DNA from 2 places in the Priestia sp. JSM ZJ58 genome. Region 1 is predicted to be linked to the other one. Evidence: predicted binding sites of a transcription regulator. Region 1 holds the regulator's gene; the other holds the start of a gene.
The links. The regulator Rex, encoded in region 1, represses fermentation and respiration genes when NADH is low (regulators of the CRP and FNR family bind a similar motif). The targets are predictions, from matches to a motif close to TTGTGAAATATTTCACAA.

Region 1 (4,219 bases):
TTACGTCTGCTTTGCGCACGTTTTGTAGTCGATGCGCGGGCGATGTTTCGCTGAATAAAATCATTCAGCTTTGCGACTTCATCTTGCTGCTTTTCGTACTGACGCAACTCTTTTTCATATCGCTCTGCTTTTTGTACAAGGTATTTAGAGTAGTTGCCCGTGTACTTCACCGTTGTTTTTTGTACGACTTCATACACTTGATTTACGACTTTATCAAGGAAGTAACGATCATGTGAAACGATTAAAATAGCTCCTTCATACCCTTGCAGAAACTGTTCCAGCCATGCTAAAGTTTCAATATCTAAGTGGTTGGTAGGCTCATCCAGAATAAGCAAATCAGGCTTTGTTAAAAGCAGTTTTGCAAGAGCCAGGCGCGTTTTTTGTCCACCGCTTAAGGAGGAAATAGGGGTGCTGTAGTCAAAGTTTGAAAAACGGAAACCGTGAAGAATAGATCGTGTATCCGCTTCATATTGATAGCCGCCTAAATCTTTAAACGTTACTTGAAGCTGATCATACTCTTTGGTTAGTTTTTCGTATTGAACTGAATCATTAAAAATGTCTGGATCACCCATCTTCGTTTCAAGCGTACGTAATTCTTTTTCCATCTTCTTTAATGGAGCAAAGACAGTCATCATTTCTTCCCATATGGAGAGTGTTGACTCAAGAACTGTATCTTGTCCCATATAATCAATGGAAACACCCTTAGGTTTAATAATTTCTCCGCTGTCATAGGAAAGCTGCTCAGCAATAATTTTTAATAAAGTTGATTTACCAGCACCGTTTCGTCCCACTAGGGCAATGCGGTCTTTTGATTGTACTTCTAACTTTATATTCGATAAAATGGGTTCTGCCCCATAGTATTTTGTAATACCGTTCAATTGTAGAATAATCATTTTTTCACCTCTAGTAGTATATCCATAGTGTATTTTAACATATTTTCAACTACAAGTTCTTCCTACAAGCGTTTGTAATTTGTAGAGGGACAAGGACAAATGATGAAGCGAATGTTTTGATTCATGAAATAAAATGATTTCCCCTGCACATTTTATACAGGATACTATGTTAAAATAAGAGATAAGTGCATCTCTGAACTTATCTATGATGGATGTAAAAAATCCGTCATGACTAACAAACCGATTCTTTGAAGGGCTAATTGCTTCGTTCTACATACCGACTTTAAGGAGTGCTGAATAGACAAAAGCCGTCGAGGTGTGAAGCGGAGTATATATAAAACAAGAGAAAAGAGAGAGAATTGGAAGCGCTACCTCAAAGCGGTTGATGCTTTGTGAAAGGTAATGCAATATGACTTGAAAATGTTAGCAATGACATACATGAACTGAGGGGGTACAACGTGAACACTGAACAATTAAAAATACCACAAGCAACGGCTAAACGATTGCCGCTTTATTATCGTTTTTTGAAAAATTTGCATGCTTCTGGTAAACAGCGTGTGTCGTCAGCGGAGTTAAGTGAGGCAGTGAAAGTGGATTCTGCTACTATTCGTCGGGACTTTTCTTACTTTGGTGCATTAGGAAAAAAGGGATACGGCTACAATGTGAATTATTTACTTACATTTTTCCGTAAAACGTTAGACCAAGATGAAGTAACGAAAGTAGCACTGATTGGCGTAGGGAATCTAGGAACGGCCTTTTTAAATTATAATTTTATTAAAAATAATAACACCAAAATTGAGTGCGCTTTTGATGTGATAGAAGATAAAGTAGGTACGAAAGTAGGCGACGTGCCGGTTTATCATCTTGACCAATTGGAAGATTATATGAGTGATGACATCTCAGTAGCGATTTTAACCGTTCCTGCCACTGTTGCTCAGCAAATTACTGATCGTTTAGTGAGTTGCGGAATTAAAGGAATTTTAAACTTTACTCCTGCACGCTTAAACGTACCGGATGAGATTCGACTCCATCATATTGATCTTGCTGTAGAATTACAGTCGCTCGTCTACTTTTTGAAAAATTATCCTGTTGAATAAGGCGGACTGTGTTACGATTTCCTTAAGTCTAAATTAATAAGGAGAGTGGGAATATGGGGATTGGAGCAGGCAGTTGGATTATTATTGCGATTGTAGCACTGCTTATTTTTGGACCGAAACGGTTACCGGAGCTAGGAAGATCAGTGGGCCAAACGCTTAGAGAGTTTAAGCATGCCGCTAGCGGTGCATCAGAAGATCGTGAAAAAGATAAACAGCGTCAAGTAGATGACAAAGAGTAAAAGGGTGATCATAGTATGACCGAACAAGAAATGTCAATATATGATCATATAGGAGAGCTGCGAAAACGCATTTTAATTGTTTTATTTTTCTTTGTGATTGCCACAATTGGCGGCTTTTTTATAGCGGATAAGGTTATTGTCTATTTACAGCATGCTGATGAGGCAAAGAATTTAACGATGAATGCATTTCGGTTAACAGATCCAGTTAAGATTTATATGCAATTTGCTGTTATTATCGGCTGTGTACTTGCAGCTCCTGTTGCACTGTATCAACTTTGGGCATTTATTAGTCCTGGTTTATATGAAAAAGAGCGTAAGGTAACGCTTGGATATATTCCTGTTTCCATTTTTCTCTTTATTGGCGGTGTCTCTTTTTCTTATTTTGTGTTGTTTCCATTTGTCGTTGATTTTATGACGCGCGTTTCTGATGAGCTGAATGTAAACCAAGTGATTGGCATTAATGAATACTTTTCTTTTTTAATGCAGCTCACACTGCCTTTTGGCTTGTTGTTTCAGCTTCCTGTCGTCGTTATGTTTTTGACGCGTTTAGGAATTATAACGCCTATGTTTTTATCTCAAATTCGAAAATATGCCTATTTCGTACTGCTAGTTATTGCCGCACTTATTACACCACCGGAATTGCTCTCGCACATGATGGTGACAGTGCCGCTCTTAATTTTGTATGAAATCAGCATCATTATTTCCCGCATTTCGTATCGCAAAGTGTTAAAGGCAAGGGCAGAGCAAGAAAGAGAAGATGTTAGTATGTAAAAAAAACCACTGAAACAGTGGTTTTTTTATTTGGATGAATCATCTTGATTTTTATATTGCTGCTGCAATTTTTTAATTTTGTAGTGCAAGATAAAGATGCGAACCGCAAACCTGAAATCGAATGCGGCTACGAGTGCAAATAAGATTGTGGGGAAATTCCAGACGGTTTCCTGGGCATTTTGAATTGCCAAGTAGGTGAATAAAATCCCCATAATAATATAAATAAACCCTCGTGTTAAAGGGATATTCTTCATAAAAACATGCCTCCAAAAATGAACTGCATTTGTTCTGCTTGTTTTTGCATTTCTATAATTTTATCTGCAAAAATAGTTTGAGATAAAATAACAATTGTATTCATCAAAACATGAGCAATAATAGGTACAACAATTAGTCTCGTCCTTGCATAAAGGAATGCAAATACAAATCCCATAGCTGTATACACAAGTAAATGTTTAAAATCCCAGTGTACCGCAGCGAAAATAAGGGAACTAATAAATGCAGAGATAAAGAAATTGTATCGTTTGTGAAGAGAACCAAAAATAATCTTTCGGAAAATAATCTCTTCTAGTATTGGTCCAATAACAGACGTAACGACAATAAGGAAAGGCGTTGCTTTAACAAGATTAACAATATTTTGTGTGTTTTCAGATACTTGGGTAATGCCAAGAGCGTGCTCAATCATACCTGCTACAGCTTGACCAGCCATAGCGAGAAACACCCCAAGGACTGACCAGACAACAGCAATCGTTTTTCCAGCATGTTCTATACGCATGGACATGTCACGGCGCAGCAGCAGTAAGACAATAAGTAAACCAAGGATAAAGCTAATGATAGTCCAATAAGTCAAAAGCATGACATTCGCTGTTCGAACTGGATAGTCATCAAATATTCCTGTTAATTTTAACAGCGGTATACCAACAACTCCTGAAAACTGCATAAGGATGTAGGTGAGGATAACATACCAATAACGTTTTTCCAATCTTCTATACTCCTTTAAAAGGTTTTTATGTATATATGTCGAAGAAGTACTGTAAAGTTAGTAATTTCTTCTTGCTCGTATTGTAACATACATATTATTGAACAGAGAAAAGAATGCTTTATTTCTCAAAATCGTCGAAATCTAAGACTATTATATGTAGTTGTCGTAAATTTTAAATTTTTTTTGTTTAATACTTGCAAAAAAAACCCACTTTGTTTTAATATAATAATTGTGTTAGCA
Region 2 (4,219 bases), on a different contig from region 1:
TTTTTGACACCAAACAAATCAAGACGCTGACCACCCGTCACTTTTACAAGTGGAATTTCATATTTATCAACAACATCTGCAATTTTTCGTAAATCTTCTGCATTTGTGACGCCTCCGTACATGCGAGGAACAACAGAATACGTGCCGTCTTTTTGAATATTCGCGTGCATGCGTTCATTCACAAATCGTGATTCGCGTTCATCAACGTATCCGGTTGGATTCACCATACCTAAATAATAGTTTAGCGCCGGGCGGCATTTTGAACAGCCTTCTTCATTATTCCATCCGAGCACATTCATCACTTCACGCGTATGCGAAAGTCCCTTTGCTTTGATTTCTTCGACAACTTCATCTCGTGACAAAGTCGTACAGCCGCAAATCGCTTCTTTTTGAGCCGTAGCGTCAAAGTCAGCGCCAAGCGTATGCTGAAGCACTTCCGCTACAAGCGGTTTACATCCTCCGCAGGAGCGAGAGGCACTTGTACAAGCTTTGATTTCATCAACCGATGAGCATCCTTGTTTTTGGATAGCTTCCACAATCGTACCTTTTGTTACGCCGTTACAGCCGCAAATAATATCATCCGCACTCACGCTTGCTACTAAGCTTTCACCCGCGTTACCGCCAGATGGCTGTAAAATCGACACTTTTGCGACATCCGATACGTCTTCTTGCTTTTGAATCATTGAAAACAGTCGATTTCCGTCGCTGCTGTCTCCAAAAAGAACGGCTCCTACAATTTGATTGCCTCGCAAAACAAGTTTTTTATAAATGCCGTCTTGTTCATCAAACACTTTGATCGCTTTTTTCTCTTCATCTTCCGTGAAGTCGCCTGCCGAAAACACTTCAACACCTGATACTTTTAGCTGCGTGGATAAAACTGACCCTTCATAAGGCACTTTTTCTGCCCCGCAAATTGCTTTGGCTAATGCTTTTCCTTGTTCATACAAAGGTGCCACTAATCCGTATACCATTCCTCTATGCTCTGCACATTCTCCAACCGCGTAGATGTTTGGAATATCCGTTTGCATATAATCATCCACGATAATTCCTCGGTTTACATTAAGTCCCGCTGCTTTTGCAAGCTGGACATTTGGTTTAATTCCGACTGCCATCACGACCAAATCAGCTTCTAAAAACGTCCCGTCTTTAAAAGATAATCCTTCAACTCGCTCATCTCCGACGATTTCCGCCGTTTGCTTTTCAAGCAAAAACTTCATGCCTTGTTTTTCTAATTCGTTTTGAAGCAATTTGCCCGCTGTTGGATCGAGCTGACGTTCCATTAGATACGGAGCTAAATGAATCACAGATACATCCATCCCTAGATTTAACAGTCCGCGCGCCGCTTCTAATCCAAGCAGTCCGCCTCCAATAACCGCTGCTTTTTTATACTGCTGAGATGCCTGCAGCATTTCATCCGTGTCTTTTATATCTCGAAAAGCCGTAACTCCTTTTTTATCAGACCCTGGAATCGGAAGAATAAAAGGAAGAGAGCCCGTTGCTAAAATCAACTCATCATACGATTCTACTCTGCCGCTGTTTGTCGCTACTTCTTTTTTTACTGAATCGATACTCGTAACCGTTTCGTTCGTATATAATGTAATATTGTTTTCTGGATACCAGTTCCAATCGTTTAACGTAATGTCTTCAACATTTGTATCCCCTTGCAGCACTTTTGACAGTAAAATACGATTATAGTTCGGATGCGGCTCGCTTCCGAAAATCGTAATTTCAAACGCTTCGCTTGAAACCTTCAATACTTCTTCAATCGCTCGAACTCCAGCCATTCCATTTCCAATCAATACGAGTTTCTTTTTTTGCATCTTCCATTCCTCCCCTGGCGTCTATACCTGCTTGTTTCAAAGATATATTTTATATGCATCTTTAAAGATATATTTAAGATATATGAATTTTCTGAATCGTTCAACTTATGTGTCAGGTTATCTAACACTGTTATGATATGTATGCGATTCCATTGCTTTAACAGCAAGCAAAAAAAAATAAGTGCTCTAATTACGTTTTAATTTGGATCATCCTTTGCATTTTATTTTGTGATGTTTTTCACAACGTTAATGTAACAAAAAGAAATAACCTGAGCTATGATAAAAATCACTCCTAAATGTTGATAAGTAAAAAATAAAAATCTCAAAAGTTCTTTATAAAGAATTTTTAAAAAATAAACTGTTCTTTATAGTATTTACTATCTCCCTCCTATTCTTTATAATGAATAAGAAAAAACCTTTATTAAGAACAGAACGGAGAATGAGCATGCCACTCGTAAACATCAAGAAGGTTTGGACTCCTTTAGAGTTTTTTGGATTTAAGCTTTATAAGTGTAAAGATACAAAAAGCTACTACTATAAAACGAGAAAAAGCCACAATCTAGCAAAATTGTAAAAAAACAAGCCCTATTTCTTTTGAAACAGGGCTTGTCTTTTATTTTCCTGTAAACCAATTCACAACATACTCTCCCCACACTTCATTCCCTTTTTTCATTAAATTGCCGCTGTCTTTATTTATATACTCTCCTAAATGAAACGGCCAAATGAGCGAGTGATTCATATAATATACCCAGTTTGCTTCTGAGACTCCCCTGATCGCTTCTACCCCTTCTTCATAGGACTCCGTTTGTGAAATATAGGGCTGTGACGGCTGAATCATAAGGGTTTTTTTCAAGTCTTTGAGCTGATGAATCAGTTTGTCTGTATTTTCAAGCGTTTCATCTAACGTAAGGTGCTGATAGTCATTTTTAAGAGGTGCTTCAAACAGAATAATGTTTGGCTGAAGTTGATTAATTTGATCGGCAATATGTGAGGATAAAAGCTCATCCGTTGTCCCGTTACCATATGAAAGGGTTTTAACCGTAAATACATCACTTCCATATGTAGCTGCTAGCTCTTTTTTTAACTGCTGAGGCCACCCTGCTTCCTTTGCAGATGTGGCAATTACAAGAGTCAAAGGTTTTTTATTTGCGATAGATGATTGGATTTGCTTTGTGATAAAGTCTGGAAGATTTTTTGTATAAGCAAATACATCGGAAAACTGTTTTTCTTTATGTACAACAGCAGTTTTTACTTCACTTGCCTGCGCTTCCGTTTGCTCCTGCCAGTGCTGCGTCCCCGCATACATCACCGCCCCGCACAAAACAGCCGCCGCCACATTTACCCCAACCATCGCCTTCATTCAATCTCCCCTTTACACATTCTTCTTACAATCTCAGCAACTTGCTTTCATAAAGAAGAACGCAAAATTAGTAGCTCCTGCGAATATACCCTCAAAGGTTCACCTATCCGGATGAGACTAGCCCGCAAGGGAGGGTCTCATCCGGATAGGTCTAGCAACTCTACCATCACCGCTCTTCCGTGATGGTAGAGTTGCTACATCGATAATAGATATAGAAATAATTATAGATTAGTAGAAATTGGAATGGGGGACCTTTCGTACGTAAAATCTCTACAAATACACGTATACTTCGCATATTTCCTAGCGAAACGTGAAGTTTCCGGGGAAATTACGTCACGTTTCTTAAAAAGAAAACATAATGTACGCTCATTCGCACATGTGATCTCCCCCTTGTACAGTAGAGATACCGGCGGAATACAGCAAAAACGCGTTTTTGAAAAAGGATTGCTACATGCAAAAAAGCTCGTTTGATCAAATCGCTTCATCTTTTCATCCATTAATTGTGTCGATGATTAAAAAATTTCATATTTACAAAGACTACGACGAATATTATCAAATTGCGTTAATTGGTTTATGGAGAGCGTATCAAAAATTTGACGAAAGCAAAGGCTCTTTTTCCGCTTATGCCTACACAACCGTGCGCGGTACGATTCTTTCTCATTTAAAAGGCACCATTTTATACGAAGAACGGGAAACACCAGCTGAGCAGAACCTGCTTTCACTGAACGAAGATCTCGCTCTTCCCGTTCCGCTAGAAAGTGAAATCATCAAGCAGCATATCGAACACTTAACGGGGAGAGAAAAAATCTATGTAATCGAACATCTGCTAGAAGGCTACTCGTATAAAGATATTGCATACAAATACGGAGTCTCCACGGGAGCCGTTAAAAACTGGGGAAAATCAGCTCGCAAAAAGCTAAAGGCCTCGCTTCTTCAAGAGTAAGAAAAGGAGGAAGCTTACCATAAGCTTCCTCCTTCCGTTTATATGTGTAGTCCAAACGATTGTTCATATGTAGGACAAGTTTATTCGATAAATCGA

Region 2: a site for Rex is predicted at 2,047-2,064, ahead of nirB (nitrite reductase large subunit NirB). Genes of this name have one in related genera too.

Annotation. Positions count from the first base shown of each region.
Region 1 covers NZ_JBISEM010000012.1:4,623-8,841, forward strand. Annotated here, with positions in the region: gene ACH6EI_RS27250 (ABC-F family ATP-binding cassette domain-containing protein) at 1-893, opposite strand, end outside; gene ACH6EI_RS27255 (redox-sensing transcriptional repressor Rex) at 1,352-1,990, shown strand; gene tatA (twin-arginine translocase TatA/TatE family subunit) at 2,044-2,229, shown strand; gene tatC (twin-arginine translocase subunit TatC) at 2,245-3,000, shown strand; gene ACH6EI_RS27270 (YdiK family protein) at 3,027-3,254, opposite strand; gene ACH6EI_RS27275 (CPBP family intramembrane glutamic endopeptidase) at 3,251-3,979, opposite strand.
Region 2 covers NZ_JBISEM010000001.1:3,598,352-3,602,570, forward strand. Annotated here, with positions in the region: gene nirB (nitrite reductase large subunit NirB) at 1-1,820, opposite strand, end outside; gene ACH6EI_RS18755 (SGNH/GDSL hydrolase family protein) at 2,434-3,180, opposite strand; gene ACH6EI_RS18760 (sigma-70 family RNA polymerase sigma factor) at 3,632-4,123, shown strand.